4 regions of the Bacillus carboniphilus genome follow, and region 4 is predicted to be linked to each of the others. Evidence: predicted binding sites of a transcription regulator. Region 4 holds the regulator's gene; each other region holds the start of a gene.
The links. Region 4 encodes Rex, which represses fermentation and respiration genes when NADH is low (regulators of the CRP and FNR family bind a similar motif). Its sites were predicted from a motif close to TTGTGAAATATTTCACAA; they were not measured.
Positions count from the first base shown of each region.

Region 1: LC087_RS03530 (cytochrome ubiquinol oxidase subunit I) is a predicted target of Rex. The motif match lies at 2,208-2,225, and genes of this name have one in related genera.
Region 2: adhE (bifunctional acetaldehyde-CoA/alcohol dehydrogenase) is a predicted target of Rex. The motif match lies at 3,721-3,738, and genes of this name have one in related genera.
Region 3: cydD (thiol reductant ABC exporter subunit CydD) is a predicted target of Rex. The motif match lies at 3,233-3,250, and genes of this name have one in related genera.

Region 1 covers NZ_CP129013.1:701,022-707,438, reverse strand. Annotated here, with positions in the region: gene LC087_RS03535 (cytochrome d ubiquinol oxidase subunit II) at 1-695, opposite strand, end outside; gene LC087_RS03530 (cytochrome ubiquinol oxidase subunit I) at 771-2,099, opposite strand; gene LC087_RS03525 (aminotransferase class I/II-fold pyridoxal phosphate-dependent enzyme) at 2,581-3,765, shown strand; gene LC087_RS03520 (ATP-binding protein) at 4,021-5,340, opposite strand; gene LC087_RS03515 (potassium channel family protein) at 6,034-6,417, shown strand, end outside.
Region 2 covers NZ_CP129013.1:3,324,867-3,331,283, forward strand. Annotated here, with positions in the region: gene LC087_RS17360 (hypothetical protein) at 1-72, opposite strand, end outside; gene LC087_RS17365 (nucleoside hydrolase) at 482-1,456, opposite strand; gene LC087_RS17370 (endonuclease) at 1,787-2,848, opposite strand; gene LC087_RS17375 (hypothetical protein) at 3,233-3,460, shown strand; gene adhE (bifunctional acetaldehyde-CoA/alcohol dehydrogenase) at 3,760-6,363, shown strand.
Region 3 covers NZ_CP129013.1:2,596,714-2,603,130, forward strand. Annotated here, with positions in the region: gene cydC (thiol reductant ABC exporter subunit CydC) at 1-1,482, opposite strand, end outside; gene cydD (thiol reductant ABC exporter subunit CydD) at 1,479-3,209, opposite strand; gene LC087_RS13245 (hypothetical protein) at 3,426-3,623, shown strand; gene LC087_RS13250 (hypothetical protein) at 3,841-4,005, opposite strand; partial or broken gene LC087_RS19920 (IS91 family transposase) at 4,028-5,317, opposite strand; gene LC087_RS13275 (DUF4097 family beta strand repeat-containing protein) at 5,993-6,417, opposite strand, start outside.
Region 4 covers NZ_CP129013.1:3,019,741-3,026,157, forward strand. Annotated here, with positions in the region: gene LC087_RS15640 (YjjG family noncanonical pyrimidine nucleotidase) at 1-127, opposite strand, end outside; gene LC087_RS15645 (Crp/Fnr family transcriptional regulator) at 141-833, opposite strand; gene LC087_RS15650 (peroxiredoxin-like family protein) at 995-1,636, shown strand; gene LC087_RS15655 (ABC-F family ATP-binding cassette domain-containing protein) at 1,688-3,607, opposite strand; gene LC087_RS15660 (redox-sensing transcriptional repressor Rex) at 3,926-4,564, shown strand; gene LC087_RS15665 (twin-arginine translocase TatA/TatE family subunit) at 4,626-4,805, shown strand; gene tatC (twin-arginine translocase subunit TatC) at 4,826-5,581, shown strand; gene LC087_RS15675 (CPBP family intramembrane glutamic endopeptidase) at 5,605-6,333, opposite strand.

The sequences.
Region 1 (6,417 bases), 1.3 Mb from region 4:
ATTGCATTGTTAAAATGTCGCAAATTATGCCCCTTTAAACCAATAAAAACAAGCAGGCTAGCTACAATTGTCGGTGGTGCCCATAATAACGCGTATTTTCTTAATAGAGATAATGCGTTTTGATCATTTGCTCGATCAGCATAGTACGTTAAAAAAGAGGCACTAATGAACAAGACAGACACGATCGCCAAAAATACGACACTCCATGAATAAGTACTAGTAAATAGCTCTTTAGCTAAAAAAACAATCGTGCCATCCCTTTCCTCTAAAAAACCTCCTTCTGAAATTGTTAAAGTCGTTGATAATGCAGCAGGAATTAATAAACCAGTTGCTCCATACAAAAACAAATAAACTCGGTTATCCTTAGAGCCATAATTACCAAAGGCATAAAACGATCCCCGAATCACTAACAAAATAAGCGCAACACTACCAGGTATGAGAAGAGCGGTCCCATAATAATAAGCCGTTTTTGGGAAAAAGCCAACAATTCCCACAAAGAAAAAGACAAAGAACACATTTGTTACTTCCCAAACAGGAGATAAATATCGGCTAATTAAGTCATTAATAATATGATCTTGCTTTGTCATTTTTCCATGAAAGGCAAAAAATCCAGCTCCGAAATCAATGGAAGCCACGATTAAATACCCGTATAAAAAGATCCATAAAACCGTTATTCCAATCAAAGGTATATCCATTTTGCTTTCATCCTTTCATCTTCACTACGTGTAAAAATCCGGGGAACATTTTGATAATCGTCCCCCTATGAACTTCTATTTAAAACGTCGTTCTAACTCTGCCTCGGCTGGATTATTCCTAAATATTTTCCTTAACACCACTACACAAATAACCCCTAAAATTAAATATAAGACTAAAAACAATCCAAAAATAATTGGCAAATGAGTAGATGTAGTTGCTCCTTCTGCCACTTTCATAAATCCTCTTAAAATCCATGGTTGTCTTCCAATTTCCGCATAGAACCATCCTGCTTCAATGCCAATCATGGCTAACGGGCCACTTGCTACAATTAACCATAAAACCACTTTATTATAAAGGAACTTTGGTTTAAATTTCATTAAGACTAATCCCAATAGTGAAATACCTAACCCGTACATTCCAATCATCACCATTACATCAAACAAATAATGAACAATAAGTGGAGGTTCCTCATCATCTGGAATTTGGTCTAATCCGATGACCTCTGCATCGAAGTCATTAAAAGCAAGAAAGCTAAGTAATTTTGGAAACCTAATTTCATTTTCAATTTCCCCCTCTTCATTCAAGGTTCCAAAGAAAATTAAATCCGCTCCTTCTTCCGTTTCAAAATGCCACTCAGCCGCTGCTAATTTTTCAGGCTGGTATTCCGCTAAAAACTTCGCAGATAAATCCCCCGCTAAAGCAGTGAAAAATGAAAAAATAAAGGCTGAGATAAGCGTTAGCTTCAATGCTTTTTTATGGTAGTCCGTTCCTCTTCCTTTTAATAAGACAAAGGCTGAGATAGCGGCGAGAATAAACGCACACGTCATAAATGACGAAGATAAAACGTGAAATACTTTTGATGGAGTTGCTGGATTAAACATCGCAGCTAACGGATCAATTCCAACTAGTATCCCATCTTCCACTGAAAAACCTTGGGGTGTATTCATAAAGGCATTTACGGTTGTAATAAAAAAGGCTGATAAAGATGAACCAATGACAACTGGTAAAGAAATAAGCCAATGGTAAATCGGCTTTTTAAAGCGATCCCATGTATATAAATAAATTCCTAAGAAGATTGCTTCAAAAAAGAACGCAAAAGTTTCCATAAACAATGGAAGGCTAATCACTTGTCCTGCCAGCTCCATGAAGCTTGGCCAAAGGAGAGCAAGCTGAAGACCTATAACCGTTCCAGTCACAACCCCAACAGCAACCGTTACAACAAAGCCTCTTGCCCACCTTCTTGCTAATAATAAATAATGTTCATCGTTTTTCTTTATCCCAATAAATTCAGCTATTGAGATCATAATGGGTACTCCTACACCGATTGTCGCAAATATAATATGAAATGCTAAAGTTAACGTAGTCAGCATTCGACTGAGTAAGACACTATCCAATTCTGCCATTATACCTACTCCTTTTCTGTCATTCTGTTTAGTTTAAAAATTATCATTTTATGATTCTTCTACAAACGTAACCCCTTATTTAATATTATTGTAATACAAAAAAACTTATTGTGAATGATTGAACATGAACATTCAGTGACAATTATCACAATTAAAGAAATGGAAACTGAAAACTGTCGGTCTTTTTATGCTAGACCAATTATCCTAATATGCAACATTAAGAATGCTCTATCACCTCATTTTTCATCCAAAAAGAAAAGATGTCAAATCAACATAAAGAAAACGTTTACATAATAATCAAATATTATGTTTTTTTGTATTTTTTGTGAAAAAAAAAGGTTTCCTACCTTTATGTCGAATAATGAAATAAACCTATTATTTGTAGAAAAATGATATTCCATTTTGTCAATTTATAAAGATCGTTCAGTTCTCTCTTCTGATTCGTTTAAAGTTGATGCTAAATTAGAAAGGGATGGTAAAAATGTTATTAGACAAAACAATAACCTTTGCAAATGAGCTAGAAGAAGTTAAGAAAGCCGTGTACCCGTATTTTTTAAGTGTGGAAGAAAACAATGGTCCACTTGTAAAAATGGGAAACAAAAAAATTATTATGATGGGGTCTAACAATTATTTAGGTCTTTCAACGGACCCACGAGTCCAGCAAGCAGCTCAAGATGCTATTTCCCAATATGGGACGACAAATTCTGGATCGCGATTAATGAACGGACATCTGCTCTTACACGAGGAATTAGAATGGCGGCTTGCTCAGTTTTTCGAGAAAGAGGCTTGTTTGTTGTTCACCACAGGTTTTATGTCTAATCAAGGAACAATCGTCCCTTTAATTGGAAAAGAAGATTATATCTATATGGACAAAGATAATCATAATTCAATTGTCCAAGGTGTTTTAATATCAAAAGGAATCTATTACTCAAAAAAGGTTTTTAGGTATAAGCATAATGATATGCGGCACCTTGAAAAACTTTTAAAACAAGCACCTAGGAAAGCAGGTAAATTCATTATTACGGATGGTGTTTTTTCAATGGGAGGAGATCTTGCTTCTATTAAAGAAATTGTATCCTTAGCTAAAACCTATCAAGCCACAATCATGGTCGATGATGCCCATGGGGTTGGAGTAATCGGAGAGAAAGGACAAGGAATTTCACACTTTTATGGAGTCCAAGATCATATCGATCTTATTACTGGTACTTTCAGTAAAAGTCTAGCTTCTATTGGTGGATTTGTTGTTGGTGCCAAGCATGTCATTGAATATTTAAAACATCATTCTCCTTCTTTCATGTTCAGTGCTAGTATGCCAGCTTCAGCGCTTGCTGCTACTTTGCAAGCATTAACGATTATTGAGAATGAGCCAGAACGAATTGTTAAACTTCAGGAGAACGGTCAAAAAATCCGCAAAGGTTTACAGCAGCTAGGATATGATGTACCTAATGGTTCCACTCCAATCATTCCCATATATACGAAAGACGATCAAAAAACCTTTACTCTATGGAAACGACTACTAGAAGCTGGCGTTTATACAAATGCAGTCATAAGCCCTGCGGTAATGCCAGGTCACCAAATGCTGCGAGTAAATGTCATGAGTACACACGATCCCCAACATATTAATGAAGCTTTATGTTCTTTTGAGAAGGTCATCTCCTATTTGTAAGAATATTCTTTTGTTCATCCACCTTAAAAAAAGGGTGACTCAAGTAACGTGAGACACCCTTTTACTAATAGTGCATGATAAAAAGTAGGGAGAAAACTAGAAGTTGAAAAGTGTCATAGCCTCAATCAGCCACGACAGGCATAAGATGCGGTTACCTTTCATAAAATCGTAGCTTTCTCACTTTAGAACAAAACTCTTTCATCTTAAAGCTTCTTTTACTTGTAGTGGAAGTTCAAAGCACCTGCCTCATTCTTATTATGTAACAATAATTCGATCCTGATTGACTAAAACCGAGTCAGTTACAGGAATAGAAATAGAAATTTTCGTACCTTTTCCTGGAACACTTTTTACATGTAGTTGCCCCTGGTGATCTTTAATAATTCGTAAACATACCGTCATTCCTAGCCCTGTACCTTTTTCTTTTGTTGTAAAGAAAGGTTCTCCTAATTTTTCTATTTGTTCATCGGTCATCCCCATTCCCTCATCTTCTATTGTAATGACAGCCTGTCCATTCTTCCTATATGATGTTACCAAAATGTTTCCACCGTTGTTCATAGCTTCAATGCTATTTTTAATAAGATTAATAAATACTTGTTTAAGTTGATTTTCATCACATAATATATAAATATCATTTCCTTTGTTTATAAATTCAATGTTGATATTATGAAGAGTCGCATTCGACTGTGTAAAGGTAACTACTTGTTGGACCACCTCAACTACATTGACTTCTTGAAAGTATATTGCTTGAGGCTTTGCTAACATGAGTAATTCACTAAGTACGACTTCTATTCTTTTTATTTCATCAAAAATTATTTGAAAATATTGTCTATCCTCTCTCCCTTCCCTATATATTAGTTGTAAAAAACCATTAATTGATGTGAGAGGATTTCTAACTTCATGTGCAATTCCTGCAGCTAACTGACCCGCAATAGCTAATTTTTGCGATTGGATGGCTAAATGTTCATTCATTTCAATTAGTTCTTCTTCTGCATAGACACGCTCGGTAATATCGGTTATCGTCCCAACTGTCCCTTCAAATACACCATATTCATTATAATAAAACGTAAGATGAATCATACCCCAAAATTTCCCACCATCTTTTTTCTTATAGCTTACTTCAAATCGAGTATGTTCAACATTATTTTTTACACATTCTTTCATTTTTTTCTGTACTTCTTCCTTATTATCAAAAGGAATAAAATGATAAATTATACTATGAGTACTTTCGTTTACTGTGTATCCCGTAAGTTTTTCCCATGCATGATTTAAATAGGATATTTTACCTGTTGAATCTGTTTGAAAAACGACATCTTGAATATGTGTTAAGACATGGTTCATTTCGGTGGATAACTTCCGAAATCGTTGTTCACTTAATTTGATTCGCTGCAAATAATGCTTCGATCGGTCATAGTACATACCTAGCCACCATGCGATAATCACAATTGCCAGTGTAAAGAGAAAATCGATCTTCCAATATGGCTGGTTTTTTAAAATAACATAAAAGATAAAATTCCATAAACAGACAACCACAATAACGGTTGAACTGGCAATCATTCTTCCCCGATATTGGTTCATTCCATCACCTCTAACATTCTTTACCCCACAACCTTATCCCTAGTATATCATTTATTGAAAAACATGGAACAAAGTTATCAAAATTTACTAAAAATAATATTGGAAAATACCTTATACTGCGATGGTGCATTTTTTTAGATCTCACGTTTGGAAATTAGGAGACCTGATTTAAACATAGACCCAACTTGTTCACCAGAATGCTCCGATTTCAAAGAAAGACGGTATGATTATTCTTGTTGTTGATGGGGTGAATCAATCGAAAGAAGCACGAAAAATACCCTCTTTAAAAAGGCTACCTCTAGTATCAGAAAGTTCATCGAAGTCGAGTTTATTTTCGGGCATATGTTTGGTGGAATGGGTGTACACGTTGGCGATCCATGGGTGATCCATGCAAGAAACTGTTTTGTCTTCCTCTTTCCCTGGTTTTCTTAATCTGTCTACAGATAATAATTGGATCGTAAAAGAGAATGGAGACGGGAGTTCTTCCTATATTCTATTAAACACTTTATATATACTTAACATATATAATGTTGGATCAGGTTCACAAGTATGAGTCGTCAGTCACTTAAGCTTATTTACTCATCCTAAAAATTAACATAGAGTTAATGTTTGTGGCACTCTTTGAACAACCTCTTAAAATATTGATATAATGATACAGTGTTAATTGAATCTATTATCATTTAAATTTCAGCAATGCAGAGACAAGGTATCATACTAGACACATTAAACAAGGGGGGGCTCCTTATTATCTTTTTTAAAAAAATGTGGTACAAAGCCATAAAAGCTAGCAATTGGACGGTTTTATTTGCGACAATTTCCTTAATTATGATTAGTAGCTTTGCGATCACTTTTATTGAACCTGATACTTTTCCTACTCCTTTCGAAGGACTTTGGTGGGTGATGACTACAGTTGTGACAGTCGGATATGGAGATGTATCACCAACGACGATAGAAGGTAAAATTTTTGCGATGTTTTTATACATAGTAGGAATTGGGATCATGACTATTTTTATTGGCAAAACGATTGATGCTTTTAGCTATCGTAAACGATTGAAGGAGGAAGGCAAAATGAAGATA
Region 2 (6,417 bases), 310 kb from region 4:
GTTTGGGGACACGTTCGATTGTTGATTAGGTTGGTATGGAGACATCATTGGGTTATTCGGATAATAATTCAAGTTTATCGTCTCCTTTCATATATATTTACAAACATTTATATGTAGCAGTAGCTTGTACTAGTATTCGATCTTCAGTAAAAATTTTAAAACAACAAGGGGAAAAGTGACGGAAATCACATCCACTTTCCTTTAAAAATTGTATAGTAAAAGAGTGTTTTAGCATGCCATTGCAAATGAATTTCTACTTCCTTTTCGAACAGGCTTCCTACAGGGAGCTATTCGCTATCCTTTCATAAGGGTAGCTTTTTTTTATATGATATGAATGTATAAACTTTGTCCTTTATAAGAAGGTGCTAAAATGATTGTCTAGCTCCAGAGCCCAGCAACTTCGACGCACACGAAGTGCTAGCGTCACAGGACGTGACTGCATTTAGTTGACGTTCCTTTTTTTTGGCGTCGCTAAACAGGCTTATTCCCTCGGTGTCGTCATCACTAGGAAAAATTCGTTTATAAAAGCTCGATAGTCAAACCATAAAGCAATATTATGAACAGGCCAATTTGCTTTATTGACTATCTTTCGAAAATCTCCAGAGCTTTGTCCAAAGCTTTCACCTCTAGTTGTATTAATGAAGGTAGGTGTTTCTTCATAATATATATTTTTTTTACCACTATCCGAAATTGCCCATAAGGTAAACGTGTCGTGAAGAGGGCTTCCATTCATTGAAGGATAGTTCTTTTTATAAAAGTCATTATAATAGTCAAATAGTGGTTTTATAATTTGTCCTACTGAATCATTTTGCCCTTTGTAAAATAAAGTTAATTGATTAATCATTGGGGTTGTCACTAACGCATATTCTGTAACGTCTAGTGGAATTAAGTAAACAGGTTTAGGTGCTAATTGAATGAGTAAATTGGCTGCATATGGATCTCCAAAATAATTAGCCTCAGCAACTGGGGTTACATTTCCAGGGACGTTAAAAGCTCCTCCCATAACATAAAATTCTTTCACTTCTGACATTGTTTTAGGGTATAACACGAAGGCGGTTGCTAAAGAAGTTAATCGTCCAGTTGAAAGGATATAGAGATCATTTTTGTAGCGTTCAATAATTTCATTAATTAAGTAAAAGTTTTCGTCTATTACGTGATTCGTTTCAATTTGAGGGATGATCGGTCCTAAACCGAAGGGTCCGTGAATATTTGTAAAGTAGTGAGGTTCTTGTCCTGTTAATGAAGAAACAGCGCCACTAATTATAGGAACATCTGTAACTCCCGTTAGATTTTGAATAAATTTTACGTTTGTCATAGCGGCTTCAAATGAGATATTTCCGTAGTCCGCTACAATTCCGACTAGGTTGATCTCCTCACTATAATAAGCATAAAGAAGCGTGATCACATCATCGATCCCAAAGTCGGAGAATGCGAGAACATTTTTCTGATTTCTCATCCACACCACCTCTTTTTAATAAGTATGGAGAAAAACATCAATAATTCCTAATTTGAAATAAGATTTTTAAATAGTCCAAAAAATGAATGTAGATTAAGAAAATCGCAATCACCCGTTTAGAAACGCAGGGAAAAAGGAACGTCAACTAAGTACAGTCACGTCCTGTGACTAAAGCTGACGTTAGCACATCGTGTGCGTCGGAGTTGCTGGGCAATGGAGCTAGACAAGAATTAAAACCGCAAGCTAAATATGGACCTATTTATCTACTTTCTTCCTCTAATAAAAAAGATCCTAATCAATTGATTAGGCTCTTTTTTGAATAGTAGATGTTCAATTCCAAATTTCTTCAACCCATTCGGGGTGATCAATAAAAGGATTGCGGTTTTGTTGATAATCCTCGTAAATGATGTCATTTCTTGTTCTTTCAAAATCATCTACTGGGTCTTCGTTATGCCATTCTAAAAGAGTAGATAGTTTCCCATGATAAGGACTAGAATCATTACTTACAAAATCATTAACCTCTAAATCTAGTTCACCAGAATCCCCTTCGTAGCGAACGGCCATATAGAAAATCATTCGAGCGATGTCTCCTTTTACTTCGTCCCTTGGTTCCCAAGAATCGCTATCATAAAAGGTATCATCAGCTTCGCCTTGAGCAGTACCACCATTGTCAAAATCTTTGTTTCCTCTGGAGCTATTGACAGTCATATCAGAAGGTCTAATGTGATGAAGGTCTGTACCTTCTCCTTTAGATGTACCGAAATCACCATGAGACTTAGCCCAAACGTGTTCTCTGTTCCAATCATCTATTCCATTACCATTCCTATATTTACTTTGTGATCGACCAGTATATATTAATATGACATTATTACTATTATCTGGGTCTTGATCCGTATATCGTAATGCATTCCATACATCATTATAGCTAAGTTCTACGTGATCATCAATAATGGCATGGAGTGATCTTTTTAATGTATCTCCTGTTTTATTCTCTGCAGATTGATAGTACTCTTCAATCTCTGAATTTACTGTTGATTCAGAAGAAAATTCAATGGACTGGGGTGATTTTAAACCAGCATGTCCATAATAACTAGTTAATGTACCGGTTACGGAAATTTTATCCGCTAATATTGATGAATTTGTATCAAGACCAAATGTAGAGCGGTAATCTGAAGTTAGTTGTATGTACAACATGTTTTCTGTTGATGTCTCATCTTGATCATCAGCAATGGCAATCGAATAATCATCTGAAAAAGACGAGGTTTGGATTGAACTGGACGAAAGTGGCTTTCCTACTATATATCCTTCGACCGTTTGAGATGAACCATCTTGATTGTTAATGGCCTCTTGAGTTGAAGAAATAGTCGTAGCTTCGTAAGTTGATAGTGGCATCTGAAGTAATGAAACTAGTAAAATAGCTGAAATAAATATTTTCACCTTTGACAAATTAATTCCTCCTAAATCCCCTTTGATATCACTTATAATTAAAAACATAATTGAAAACGCTTACTTTTTGACTATATTAATTTTATTGCATATTTTTTAAAAAAACAATGATTTTATATAAAATTTAAAATAATTTACTAAGTATATAAATTGTTTATCATCCTTTTACAAAGAAAACATGCCCTTGCCCGTTCTTATACACTTTATGCTATTATAGTACACGTGCAGGTTATGCCAAGAGTACAAATCATACATTGTTCGATATTGCACAAGCTTATCTTTTTCTGTTATGATACAATCTAGGTACGAACCAAAAAGGGAGTGAATGAAATGATTTTATGCGAATGGAAAGATTTCCATACAGATGCTGAAACTTATACACAAGAAGTATTTGAAGATTTAATTGGTGATGAATTCGAAGCTATGATGATTAAAGAAGAGGAAAAGATTCCTTCATATATATGGACTGTCAATTTTGTAGTCATAATAAAAAGAAGTGCACGCATGTTTAACGATATCTCATTTGAAAAGATCCCACGTAATCCTGTTTGCGAATAAATAGAGCAAAAGCACCTTAATTTGGAGGTGCTTTTTATATGCAAAAAATTCAATGAACAACACATGAAATGATCTGCTAATAGTAAGTGAACATGATTAAGAAAGGGTGAAGAAAAATCTCAGATATAATCATGTGTTAAGCGCTTACATTTTTACTTTGTTCAATAGTTCACAAATTAGACATACACAAATCGCTAATAGCGTTATATAATGAGTTCATAGAAAAGAAAATAACCTTAATTAAATTTTTTTAAAGATGTATGTGAAAATATTCACATACAAATTAGGAGGGTTTATCCATGGTAGTTGAAGAGAAAGTAATCGACAAACAAAAAGAAGCTCGTTTAATGGTTGATAAGTTAGTGGAAAAAGGAAATAAGGCTTTAGAAGAGTTTCGTGGATTAGATCAAGAAGCTATCAATGAAATTGTTAAACAAATGGCGTTAGCTGGTTTAGATAAACATATGCACTTGGCTAAAATGGCAATTGAAGAAACAAAACGTGGCGTTTTTGAAGATAAAGTAACGAAAAATATTTTCGCTACAGAATATATTTATCATAATATTAAGTATGATCGAACTGTTGGTGTTATTTCTAATAATGAATATGACAATGTAGTAGAAATTGCTGAACCTGTAGGAGTGGTTGCTGGAGTTACTCCTGTAACAAACCCAACATCAACAACCCTATTTAAAGCGATCACAGCTATTAAAACAAGAAATCCAATTATTTTTGCTTTCCATCCATCTGCTCAAAAATGTAGTAGTGAAGCAGCTCGTATTGTCCGTGATGCAGCTGTAAAAGCAGGAGCACCAGAAAACTGTGTGCAATGGATTGAAAAACCATCTTTAGAAGCAACGAAAAACTTAATGAACCATGATGGTGTAGCACTTATTTTAGCGACTGGTGGAGCTGGAATGGTGAAATCAGCCTATAGTTCTGGGAAACCTGCATTAGGTGTAGGTCCTGGTAACGTACCTTGTTACATTGAAAAAACAGCTGTTGTAAAACGTGCAGTAAACGATTTAATCTTATCTAAAACATTCGATAATGGTATGATCTGTGCTTCTGAACAAGCTGTTATTATTGATAAAGAAGTGTACGAAGAAGTTAAAAATGAAATGACGTACCATAGCTGCTATTTCTTAAATGAACAAGAACGTAAAAAAGTAGAAAAATTAGTCATTAACGAGCAATCTTGTGCAGTTAATGCAGATATCGTAGGTAAACCAGCTTATGAAATTGCGAAAATGGCTGGAGTAAAAGTACCAGAAGATACAAAGATCTTAGTTGCTGAAATAGAGGGTGTAGGACCAAAATATCCACTATCTCGTGAGAAATTAAGTCCAGTATTAGCCTGCTACCGAGTACGTAGCACAGAAGAAGGAATGACTCGTGCAGAAGAAATGCTTAACTTTGGAGGCTTAGGACACTCTGCTGTTATTCATTCTGAAGATCAAAAAGTATTAGATGAGTTTGGAATCAGAATGAAAGCAGGTCGTATCATTGTAAACGCACCTTCTTCTCAAGGGGCCATTGGTGATATTTATAACGCATATATGCCATCTTTAACGCTTGGCTGTGGAACGTACGGTGGTAACTCAGTTTCTACAAACGTTGGAGCGGTTCATTTGATTAATATTAAAAAAATGGCGAAAAGGAATGTCAATATGCAATGGTTTAAACTTCCACCAAAAGTATTTTTCGAGAAAAATTCTATTCAATACTTGTCTAAAATGCCGAACATTTCAAAAGCGATGATCGTAACAGATGAAGGAATGGTTAAATTAGGATATGTTGATAAATTACTTTATAATTTAAGAAAACGTGCTGATTATGTTCATTGTGAAATCTTCTCTGATGTTGAACCAGATCCATCTATCGAAACGGTGATGAAAGGTACAGAAATGATGCATAGCTTTAAGCCAGATGTCATCATCGCACTTGGTGGAGGATCAGCAATGGATGCCGCCAAAGGAATGTGGTTATTCTATGAGCAACCAGCAACTGAATTCAATGGCATTAAACAAAAATTCTTAGATATTCGTAAACGTACGTATAAGTACCCTAAACTAGGTGAGAAAGCGAAATTTGTTGCAATTCCAACTACATCTGGTACTGGATCTGAGGTAACACCGTTCTCTGTTATTACAGACAAAGAAAACAATGTAAAATATCCATTAGCAGACTATGAGTTAACTCCAGACGTGGCGATTGTTGATCCGCAGTTTGTCATGACGGTTCCTAAACATGTAACAGCTGATACAGGTATGGACGTATTGACTCATGCGATTGAAGCGTATGTATCTAACATGGCGAATGATTATACGGATGGATTAGCGCTTAAAGCCATTCAACTAGTGTTTGACTATTTACCAAAAGCCTATCATAACGGTAGCGATGAAGTCGCTCGTGAAAAAATGCATAATGCATCTACGATTGCAGGTATGGCATTTGCAAATGCGTTCTTAGGAATTAACCATAGTTTGGCTCATAAATTAGGAGCAGAATTCCACATTGCTCATGGACGTTCAAATGCAATCTTAATGCCACATGTTATTCGTTATAATGCGATTAAACCTAAGAAATTTGTAGCATTCCCTAAATACGAATACTTCAAAGCGGATGTTCATTACGCTGAGATTGCAAGAATGCTAGGATTACCATCTAGCACAACCGAAGAAGGAGTAGAAAGCCTAGTTCAAGCGGTCATTAAGCTTGGAAAAGAACTTAACATTCCAATGAGCATTAAAGAAAATGGTGTCACAAAAGAAGCGTTCGAAGCAAAAGTAGACGAATTAGCGGAACTTGCTTTTGAAGATCAATGTACACCAGCAAATCCAAAGTTACCTCTTGTAACTGAATTAGCAGAAGTTTACCGTAACGCGTTTAAAGGTGTTTAATTCTTTAATATAAATGAAATATACTTTCCCCTTCCCAAGCACCTCCTACTTCCC
Region 3 (6,417 bases), 420 kb from region 4:
TGAGGAAGTTGGTTCGTCTAAAAACCAAGTATGGGATTTCTTCAAAAAAGCTCTTGCGATGGCTAACCGTTGTTTTTCTCCACCAGATAAGTTTTCACCCTTTTCTAACACCTGACTGTCTAGAGAAAAATGACCCAGCTTGACTATACGTAATGCTTCGGTAAGTTCTTCATCTGATAGGTTGTCTTTTGCTATTTGTAAATTATCACGAACCGTTCCATAAAAGAAATGGTTTTTTTGCAGTACTACGTTAATTTCTTTCCAAAAAGAAGCCTCTTCAAGCTGCTCAGAAGGAATTCCATTAAACTCAAGCTGTCCACTTGAAGGAAGACTAAGCTTCATTAAAAGCTGTAGCAACGTCGATTTCCCAGAACCACTTGGACCGACAATCGCTGTTTTAGAGCCTGCCAGAAGGTCGAGATTGATTCCTTTCAAAATGCTTTTTTTCTGACCTGGAAACTGATACTCCACATTGTTGATTGATATGGCTATAGCTTGATTTTGAGTATCGAGCTTTTGAGTCGGTTTTTGTTCTTCATTTGGAATGGAAGTTAGCCTTTCTGCGGCAAATTTACTCTCTTCATAATAAACCGGAATGAGCGCCATAGGTGTGGCATTTTCAAACACCGTTAACGAGAGCATAACCATCATCGCAAGAAATATTCCATCTAACTGGTCCGTGCTTACTAAATAAACAGATACGGCTAAAACTACCCACGTTACGATAAATGAGATCATCGCATTCACCGATTGATTAAAGGCTAACTGTATTCCTTGTTTTTCTTGCTGTTTAACATAATCATGGGCATGACCCATTAATTTTTGTTGCTTTTCTTCAATTTTCTGGTGAATCTTCAAATCTCTGAAACCATAAAACCATTCTGTCACCTCTGTTGAGAATAAACCCCGGTTCTGGCGAGCATGCTGACTCACTTTTGTTTGATTAACGGCTAAAATACCCGGAGCAATAAAACTTGTCATGATTAAACCTACTAGTAAAATGAGGGCTACATAAATCGAATAAAAACTTGTAAATAGGATCGTTGCGATAAAAATAAAAATGGCTAAAATAGGAGGATAAACCACTCTTAAAAAAAAGTTTTGTAAGCTTTCGACATCCCCTACGACTCGGGCTAACAAATCGCCACTTCGATACGTTTGAAAAATACGCGGGGCAATCGGTTCGAGTTTCTCATAAAAGGCCACCCGTAAATTACTCAACATCGTAAACGTCGCTCGATGAGAAAATAACCGTTCACCGTAACGACTAACGGCCCTTAGTACACCAAAGAGTTTAATCGAAGCAATTAACACCATTAAAGCATATAAAGGAACTTCTAAAGCCGCTTTTGAAAGCATATAACCACTCGCTGAGAAAAGCCCAACTGCAGAGATTCCTGCTAAAAAACCAAGAAAAACCGAAAGCCAAATATCTTTTTTTTCGATAAATAGAAGCTTTACAATAGGCATTAATGCTTTCATTGCTCCATCACTCCTTGCTGAATTCGCACCATTTCTTGATAGTCCTTGACCTTCTCAAGAAGCTCATCATGATCTCCCGTTGCGATTAACGTCCCTTCTTTTAAGAAGACAATTTTGTCTGCGTCTTTAATCGTATGCAAGCGGTGAGCCACTGTAATAACGGTAGACTTTTCAGATAGCTCTTTAATTGACTCTTGAAGGATACGCTCCGTTCGTAAGTCTAGCCCCACCGTTGGTTCATCAAACAAAATAATCGATGGCTTCTTTAAAAAGGCACGCGCCAAGGCCACTCGCTGCTTCTCTCCACCAGAAAGGGCTTGACCTCCCTCACCGATTTGCGTATCAAGACCATCTTCTAATGATTCAATAAGATCCGTTAGTCCTGACTGTTGAGCTGCTACTCTAATATCTTCACTTGATGAGTTTGGCCTACCAATAGCAATATTCTCTGCAAGAGAGCCCGAAAAAAGAAAGGGTTCTTGAGAAATATAACTAATTTGTTCAAACCAATCTTGTTCTTTATAGGAATACAAAGAATTCCCTGCAACTTCAAGCCTACCATGATGCGGCTCAATGAGACCCGCGATCATATGAAGAAGCGTCGACTTCCCTGAACCACTTGGTCCAACGATCGCCACTGTTTCATATGGGGAAAAATGAAGATTTATTTTCCTTAACGTAAAGCCCTCTTCACCATAAGAGAACTCAGCCTCATGTATATCGATTGTTGGTGGTTCTTTTTGTTGAGGCAGCTTTTCCTCTCCCCACGCAACAGATTGAACAGATTTATTTAACTCTTCCATAATCTTTTTTGAAGCACCTAAACTTTGTCTTCCTGTATGAAAAGCACTTCCTAAATCCTTAAGCGAGACGTAAAACTCAGGCGCAAGAATCAAAATAAAAAAGGCAGTAAAAAAAGAAATACTATCAAAAACGACGAGCCTAAGTCCAAGCTCAAGGGCAATAATACCGATACTTAACATCGAGATAAATTCTAGCGTTAACGAAGATAAAAACGCTGTTTTCAACACTTCCATCGTTTGATCACGAAAATCATTACTTTGCTTTTTTAATCTTTGTTTATGCTGATGAGACCGGCCATATAATTTTAAAGTAACAAGTCCTTGTAATTGATCTAAAAATCTTCCGGAAAAGGCGGTAAGTTGGTTAACCTGTTCTTCAGATTTCTCTTTTGTTTTCATTCCAATTAGCGCCATAAATAGAGGAATAAATGGTGCTGTTACAAGCATAATAAGCCCTGATGGAACATGAGCAAAAAACACCGCTACAACGACTATTAGTGATACCATCATCGTTTGATTGACTTGTGGAATATAACGACTAAAGTAAGAATCAACTTCATCGACAGCATCCAACATGACGCCGACCTTTTCACCAGACTGACCTTGAATAAAGGTTTGCAAAGGGCTGTTTGCATACTGGTGTACAAGCTTTTCTCTAAGGTCTATTTTCACCTTCGTTGCCATTTTGACACCCACTCTTCCACTAACGAAGGTAAGCAAAGCCCTTGCTACAAATAAACCTAATAAAATCCATAATTGCAAGGAAACATCTACAATGGTTTTCCCTTTTAAAAATACTGCATCTACAATAGAGACAATATAATACGCTTGTCCGACAACAACTAAACCTGTCATAATAGCCATGATTGTTAATAGAAATTTCGTCCCTCTATATTGTTTGGCGATTGCTTTTAACTCATCCATCGTTTGCTAACTCCCTATATATTTAGTGACATATTTCACATAGTTGTACATTATTATATTCTATATTGTCATCAAATGATTAACATGAAAATGACGTTTCTATGAAATCACCACGAATCAATTGGTTGTGCTGTTAGTATACAAATAAAACAGAAGAAAAAGCAAAAATGAAAGTTATGGTAAGATTACTTTATGAGAGAGGAGAGTGGAAGGTTCATGAAAAAACTCGACATTTTTGATGGTCTAATTTTGCTATTTTTTGTTTATTACTTTTTCGCAAGAGTGGATTATGCGAACATTACGACCTTTAACATTCTCATTTTTATTTTAGGGCTCGTATGGTTTACAACCGTTGCAGTCACCTATTATTTGCGTAAAAAAGGAAAAATAACAAATCCAAAGAAGCCTGATTAATTACATGATAACCAAGCAACCTTTCAGATTTGCTTGGTTATTATTCGTTTACATACTATATATGTCTTTTGTTAATAAGATCGTTAAGATCCATGATGTATGTAGAATGAGGACAAACAAGATTGACATCAAGGTAGATTCCACAAGGGTACTTATTATGAGAATGGCGATTAGAAGACATCACAATCAATTAAGAAAAACCAGGTGTGATTAAAAATCACACCTGGTCCTTTTTGGTGCTCAGAATATCCTCAATCCTGTATTCCTTCCCATGAATACCTTTATAGTATTCAGGATACATGTCTTCTCCACATTTTTCACAGGAGAACATAGGGGGGACGGCTGGATCACCTCCATCCATTAAATCAAAATCTCTTACCACTTGTTGTGGAATCTCTTCTTTTTCATGACACACTAAACAAACAAAGTTGATGCTCTGTTTTGATTGGGCCATTTTTTTTTTTTTTTCTTGCCTTTTTTCGGTGTTTCGATACTGGTGAAATGATGAATCACCCTTTCTAAATAGGCTCTTGTCGTGGTACACAAGGCCACCTTGATTTCTAGTCTACCATTTTCAAGACAGACTTCTCCCTTGTATTCATAGTAACACTGGCATTTTTCACAAATAAGAGGGTCTCTCTTACCACTTGATACGATTCGTTCCCTCCATGTCTGACGGCGCATTGTTTTCTTTGCTTTCACTATCCAGCGTTTCGCTTTCTGTTGCCATTGACATAAGACTTTTTACTCAAGCCCTTGCATCTCCTTGAATACATCCCATAATGACGAATCGTCTTAAACTGTTCATCTGGGATATGACGAATAAGCCTAGAGATAAATTCCTCTACACTGATCGTTTCTCTCTTTTCTTTTCCGTCTGTCTTATCATGATACGTAAAGGTTACCTTTTGTCCGTCATATGCCTCGATCCGATTCAGTCCTATCGCAGGTCGACGAATATAACGGCCAATATAGCGAAGTTGTTCTTTTACATTCCCTTCCTGTTTTGGCGCATGCACATAGAAGCCCTTCCCATTATTGTGAAACGCCTGTTGTAATCGAGGTTGTATTCTCTTCTTTTCTTTTTCTGACACACCTCTGCGTATGAACTTTAACACCACGGTCTGCCACTGCTTTCTTAACATTTCAAATGGCAGATAATCGTACGTTTCCATTCCCCCTTTTTCGTAAGACCTCCCATCGTCACTAGCATATGTACATGGGGATTGAAATTCACTCTGGATCCGAAAGTATGTAAGCCTGATATGATTCCAGGGGTCACTTTCGCTTTCTTTTTGAAAAAATCCATGATTAATCGACGCCTCGTCCATCAAATCTTTTAACAGATGGCGATGAAGCAAAAACACATCACGCAGTCCTTCATCAATTGTAAAGATGACATGACGATGATTCACCTGTAAGACCTCTTCTGTTAGTAGTCGACTCCATTCTTCGCTTTCTCCTACTGAACAAGTGGTACAAAATCGCCCCTTACAACGATACGGAACCTTCCTGACATCATGGCAACCTTCACAAACAAATAGCTTAAATCCATTTTTGGGATTCCCACACCCTCTGAATTTCTCTATTTCCTTTCTTACTATTGGACGGATTTTAGCTCCATGTTTCTTTTGAAAGTGATCCCAATGGTTATGTTTATCAAAGAAAATTTGTTTTAATATATTATTCTCCATGACATCAAAATACCACAGTTTCTAAGACTGTGGTAGACCCGAAATTATATACTTTCTTATCTTTTAAGAAAAGCGCAAGCGCCTTGCTCAGCCACGACAAGCATAAGGCGCGGAGAAAAGAAAGATGTTCTTTATCTTTTGTTCTACGTGACTTATGACCTCGAGTGGTTAGGCGCTGGAGCTAGACAGCAATGTTAGCACCTTCTTATAAAGGACAAAGTTTATACATTCTTATCTTTTAAGAAAAGCGCAAGCGCCCGTCTAGCGACGCAGGTGCAAAGGAACGTCAACTAAGTACAGTCACGTCCTGTGACTAACGTTGACGCTAGCCCGTCCTGGGCATCGCCGCATGAGATAAAGGAAACACGAAAAGCCGGAAAGCGGAGGATCTACTAACTACTGCCACGTCGCGCGAGCAAACGTAGATCCACCTCCCTCCTGGAGGCGTCTCCGTTGACTTATCGTAGAGACATGGAACATCAACTAAAGACGCCCACGTCCTGTGGGCAACGTTGTTGCTAGCACTTCCTGTGCATCGAAAGCGCTACCCGTCGCTGGGCGCTGGAGCTAGACAATAATAAAAACACCATCCGAATAAGGACAGATTTTTATACTTTATTACTCTGCAAAATAGGGCGATTTGCTTTCTTCGATCAGGAGCTTTTCCTTTATTCATCAATCTGTCACCTTAAAGTCAAAGTTCCCAGAACTGATGTTTACTTTAACCTCATTTTCTCTTGATCCAAGCGTACCTTTAATTCGATTGCTACTTTTTATTTCATAATCCATTTGCACATCAACATTCCCCGTTCCTGCAAAAGAATTGAAGTCTAAGTTTAATGAAGTTGGTTCCTCCTCTACATTCAGAAAGACATTCCCACTAGACAAATCCACTTCAATAGTTTGATCGATTTCCTTTAAGATGATCTCCGCATTCCCTGAACTAGACTCAACAGTTAGGTCTCCTATCAGATGGTCAATCTTAACGTTACCAGAAGAAGAATGCAGTTGACTAGAGCGGCTTATCACATTTTTTAACAAAATATTTCCCGAAGAATTTTCGACCACTACATCGTCAGCTTTGAGAGACTCTATTTTGA
Region 4 (6,417 bases):
TTTCAATTTCATTTGTTAGGAGAAAATTTTGGCTCTGGAACAATAGTTGTAATGCGGCTTTTTCAGATGCGTGGAAATCAAGTAACGTATGGTCTATGTCAAATAAAAGCGTTTGATATTTCTTCACTACAGCTCCTCCTTCATTCATAAATATTATAGTTTGCGAGTTCTTTTAACCTTTTCTGATCCTTAATGATGATGGAGTCTTTTGACCGTTCAATGACACCTTCTTGAGTCATATTTAGAAGGACTCTATTTAAGTGTCGATAGCTTGTACCGATTAAATTAGCCGTGTCTTTTAAGTAAGAAGTACTTATTTGACCATGTAAACTAGAGGAGTCAACTGAAACTGATAATAAGTAACTGGCTAATCGTACTTCGACTGGATAGAGCATATTCAGGCTCATAGATTGTGATTTGATATAAAATTTTCTTGTGACAATCTCTAATAAAAATTGTAGAAATGGCGTAAAATCATCTGCGTATTTTCGAAGCCACTCATGCTTTATTCCAATCATATGGACAGGAGACATCGCTTCTACTGTATTTAGTAGGGATTTTTTTTGAACATATTCAATATCACCGATGACCTCTAATGGCTGTTTAAAAGAGAGAATAAGTGCTTTTCCTTCTAAGGAAGTGTTGTACACTTTTACTTTACCCTTTACCAAAATAAACATATATTCTGCCTGATCACCTTGTGAACAAATAAAGTCACCTTGTTCAAAGGTGTAAAGGGATAAATGAGGGAATGTTTTTTCGTTAAATATATGGTTAATTTCATAATGATTTAGATAGTGATTTAGTTGATTACGGTCATTTACTTCTCTCATACTTAACGTCCTTTCTAGCAAGTGGTTATTTCCTTTTATTAAAGTATAGCTTGGAATGATTGGAAAGGACATATGTCCTTTAAGACATATTATTTGCTCATTTTTCCAAGAAGGTGTTAGCATTTTAATAAGATTTATTAAAAATTGGGAGGTTAAAATTCATGACCTTACTCGAAGATATAAAGAGTTTCAAGGAAAAATTTAAACAAAATGCTCCTCAAGAGAAGCAGGAACTGATGAAAAGAGCGACAGAAGAATTAGAAAAGTCTGGGGTGGCCAAAGGATTAAAAGAGGGAGAGAGAATTCCCCGTTTTCAATTATCTGACGCGACAGGAAGAATGGTTTCAATTGATGAAGAACTTTCAAAAGGTCCTATGATTCTTACCTTTTATCGTGGTGGATGGTGTCCATATTGTAACTTAGAATTAAGGGCTTATCAAAAAGAACTCCAATCAATTAATAATGCAGGTATTCAATTAGTTGCGATTAGTCCTCAAACTCCTGATGCTTCACTGTCTACAAAAGAAAAGAATGAATTAGCGTTTACTGTTTTGAGTGATGAAGGGAATGAAGTAGCCAACCAATTTAATTTAGTTTTTCAAATGCCTGACTATTTAGTAGAAGTGTATAAAGAATCTGGGCTAGATGTCCCTGCTCATAATGGAAATGATAACTGGGAGCTTCCTAAACCCGCAACCTTTGTGGTCGATCAGTCTGGAAAGATCGTGTATGCAGAGGTTCATTCTGATTATACTGTTCGTGTTGAACCTTTAAAAGTAGTGGAATTAGCCAAAAATATATAAAATGAAAAAAGCTGTATCTCTTTAGGTGAGGTACAGCTTTTCAAATTCTTTCTATTCTTCTACGAGGGTTTCCCATTCTTCTAGAAGGTTCAATAATTGGCTATTTAAATCATTGTTTTCTTCCGTGAGTTGTTGTAAGAGTTCATGATCTTGAGCATTGTTAGGATCGTGTAGTTTCGTTTCAATCGAATTAATATTTTGCTCGATTTTCTCCATTGTTTGCTCAATCTCTTCGATTCTTCTTTTTCTTTGTCTCGCTTGTTTTTTGAGTTCTTTTTCCTCTTCAAACGAGCGGTTAGACTTGTCTTTATCTGTTGTATTGATTTTAGCTTTGTTGTTTTCTAACTCTTTTAGTTCCATCTGTTCGGCCTTTTTTGTTAAGAAATAATCATAGTCTCCTAAATATTCAGTTAAGCTATTTTGACTAAGTTCAAAAACTTTAGAACCGATTCGGTTAATAAAATAACGGTCATGGGAAACAAATAAAATCGTACCAGGATAATCAATAAGTGCATTCTCTAATACTTCTTTACTATCTAAATCTAGGTGGTTGGTCGGTTCGTCTAAAATTAGAAAGTTCGCTTTCTGCATCATCAGTTTAGAAAGAGCTAAGCGGGCTTTTTCACCACCACTTAAGGTAGAAACCGATTTAAGAACATCATCACCTGTAAATAAGAAGTTCCCTAAAATGGTGCGGACATCTTTTTCAGAAGTGAGAGGGAACTCATCCCAGAGCTCATTTAAAACCCTTTTGTTAGATGTTAAGTTTGCTTGTTCCTGATCATAGTAGCCAATGGAAACATTTTTTCCGTATTCAAGCTCGCCTGTTTGGAGTGATAATTTTTTTATAATGGTCTTTAATAATGTGGATTTACCAACACCGTTTGGTCCCACAAGAGCAATGCTATCTCCTCTTGACACATGGAACGAAACATTTTCAAAAATAGGTAGGTCCTCATAAGCAAAAGCAAGTTTTTCTCCTTTAAGAACATCATTTCCACTAGGGCGATCGATGGTGAAAGAAAAATGAGCAGATTTTTCATCCCCTTGAGGTCGATCTAATAGTTCCATTTTCTCTAACTGCTTCCGCCTACTCTGAGCTCTTTTTGTTGTTGACGCTCTAGCTAAATTTTTCTGAATAAATTCTTTTAAGGAAGCAACTTCATCCTGTTGTTTTTCATATAGTTTTAAATCTTTTTCATAATCTGCCGCTTTTTGGTCAAGATAGTCACTATAATTGCCATGGTATTTTTTCGATCTTGTTCTAGAAAGCTCATAAACAAGGTTGACGACTTTATCTAAAAAGTAGCGATCATGAGAGACGATCAAAAGGGCACCGTGATACGTTTGTAAGTATTGCTCAAGCCACGTGAGCGTTTCAATATCAAGATGGTTGGTCGGTTCGTCTAAAATTAATAAATCAGGCTTAATTAATAATAATTTTGCTAAAGCTAGTCTCGTTTTTTGACCCCCACTTAATGTAGAAATGGACGTTTCATAGTCAAAGCTTCCGAAACCTAATCCATGCAGGACTGAACGAATATCCGCTTCATATTGGTAACCACCTTGATCGCTAAATTCATGTTGTAGTTGGTCGTATTTTTTTAAAATCGATTGAAACTGTTGCGAGCTTGGGTCAACTTCTGCCATTTGCATTTCTAAATCACGCATTTGTTGCTCTGTCTCTTTTAAATAAGAAAAAATCAACTCCATCTCATCCCATATTGTAAGGGAAGAAGAAAGGCCACTATTTTGTTCTAAGTAACCAATTGAAACCTCTTTTGGTTTAATAATTTCACCAGAATCATAGCTGAGTTTACTAGCGATAATTTTGAGTAAGGTTGATTTTCCTGCCCCGTTTCGGCCGACAATGGCTACGCGATCGCCACTTTTTACTTCTAATTTTATATTGGATAAGATAACGTCTGCTCCAAATGATTTGGCTAGATCGTTTACTTGTAGTAGTATCATCTATTTCACCTCAAGTAGTATTACTCCAAGTGTAGCTTATTATTTGCACGAGAGGCAACCGTTTAACGGATCTATACATTTTCTTTAACCACTATAATAGCTTACTAAACGCAATAAACGGACAAAAAGTTGTAACAATTAACAACCAAGACAACTTACTTAAAATAGTGTATAGTCAAGGTATATAGTTTTTGTTTAAGATAGTACAAAAAAGTGAATTATGTATGATAAAATAACAGTGATAAAAGTAAATAGGAGGAAGCAGTTAGGTGGTTGTTCGGAAGTTTTTCCTCCTAGATATGAATGTGGGGGAAAAAAGTGTATATTGATCAATCCAAAATACCACAAGCAACAGCAAAGCGCCTTCCACTTTATTATCGATTTTTGAAAAATATCCATGCTTCAGGTAAGCAACGAGTATCTTCTAAAGAGCTTAGTGAAGCAGTAAAGGTAGATTCTGCGACGATAAGACGAGATTTCTCATATTTTGGTGCTTTAGGGAAAAAAGGTTATGGATACAATGTTAACTATTTGTTATCTTTCTTTAGAAAAACGCTTGATCAAGATGAACTAACAAAAGTAACCTTAATTGGTGTTGGAAACTTAGGTACAGCTTTCTTGCATTATAACTTTATAAAAAATAACAACACTCAAATTACACTTGCCTATGACATAGATAAAGATAAAGTGGGTAAAGTTGTTGGGGATGTTCCTATTTTTAATTTAGATGAATTAGAAGAAAGTTTACCGGAAGATGTAACCGCTGCGATTTTAACTGTTCCATCTCAAGTGGCTCAATCTATTACAGATCGTTTAATTTCAAAAGGAATTAAAGGGATACTTAACTTTACGCCAGCAAGGTTGACTGTACCGGAACACATTCGTGTTCATCATATTGATTTGGCGGTTGAATTACAGTCATTGGTTTATTTTATGAAACATTATCCTATAGAATAGGAAAGATTCAAGCATCATAAGACATTATTACAAATATTTTGAAAAAAAGGGGGCAGAAATGATGGGTCCAGGTATGGGGAGTATTCTAGTTATTGGATTAATTGCATTATTAATTTTTGGACCGAAAAAATTACCGGAGCTAGGAAAAGCGGCTGGTAATACGTTGAGAGAGTTCAAAAATGCAACAAAAGGCTTGGCTGACGATGACAGCGAAACAAATACAAATAAAGAAACAAAATAGAAAGATAGGATGGAGCTCATATGAACGAACGAGAGATGTCGGTCCTTGAGCATATTGAAGAACTAAGAAGACGGCTAGTTATAGTAGTCGTTTTCTTTTTAATTGCTTTTATAGGTGGCTTTTTTTTAGCAAAACCGATGATTCTTTATTTACAACAAACGGATGAAGCAAAACAATTAACGCTGAATGCATTTAGACTGACCGATCCATTGTTTGTGTATTTACAATTTGCCATCATCATTGCGTTTGTTATTATTTTTCCAGTTATTTTATATCAATTATGGGCCTTTATTAGCCCAGGTTTATATAAGAAGGAACAACGAGTGACGTTAGGCTATATTCCAATTGCCATTTTGTTATTTTTGTCAGGTATTTCCTTTTCTTATTTTATTTTGTTTCCGTTTATCATTGATTTTATGATCAATATTTCAAACAATTTAGATGTTCAACAAACGATAGGCTTAAACGAATATTTCACTTTTTTATGGCAGTTGACCTTGCCTTTTGGAATTTTATTTCAGTTACCTGTTGTGATTATGTTTTTAACGAGATTAGGAATTATTACTCCGCAATTTTTAACGGTGTCACGTAAATATGCTTACTTTGTGCTCTTAGTGGTGGCAACTTTAATTACACCACCTGAGTTAATGTCTCATCTTTTAGTGACAGTGCCTTTGTTATTACTATATGAATTCAGTATTGTGATCTCTCGATTTACTTACAGGCGAACGTTAAAAAAGCAAGCTGACGAGGAAGAAAAAGAAAAAAGCCGCTAATTATAAAGCGGCTTTTTTGTCGATTAAAATAAAGAAGAAATAAAATTGCTCACTATCTCATCCAACAGAGGTTTATAAAATAGTTGAATAGCAACGACAAATGTATTCATTAAAACATGAGCCATGATTGGTACAATAATACGTTTCGTCTGATAGTATAAGAAGGCAAATGTGAAGCCCATTGCTGTATAAATTAAGGTGTGCTCTAGATCACCATGAACCACTGAGAATAATAATGAGCTGATCAGAGCAGCTATGATGAAATTACTCTTAGAGTAAATCACACCAAAAAGGATTTTTCTAAAAATGATTTCTTCAAGAATTGGACCTATAATTGATGTAACGAGGATGAGTACCGGTATTTGCTGAATAAATGAGGTAATCATCTCTGTATTTTCAGATCCAGGCTCGATATTAAAAATGTACATTTCAATCGATGCGGCAATTCCTTGCGCAATTAAAGCAATAAAGACTCCAGAAATAATCCAAGAGATTGAAATAGGTATTGACACTGGTTTTCCGATCAGTTCATTTCTTTGATATCGTTCATGCCATAACAGACAGATGGTAATCCCCAAACATACGATAAAGCTGCCAATTAACCAGTAAAAGGAGGCGTATAGAATAGCATTTTCAGTGCTTTCAATATGTTCACCTATACCGAACTGAAAATATAATAAAAATCCACCTGGGCCAGCTGATAATTGAGCAATAATGTATGTGAGGACAATAAACCAATATTGTTTTTTCAATAGATGTAACTCCTTTTGACAGAATAAAATGCATATTATAAAACACATTTTATCATAACTTAAGCCCTATGAGTGGCTGTAAAA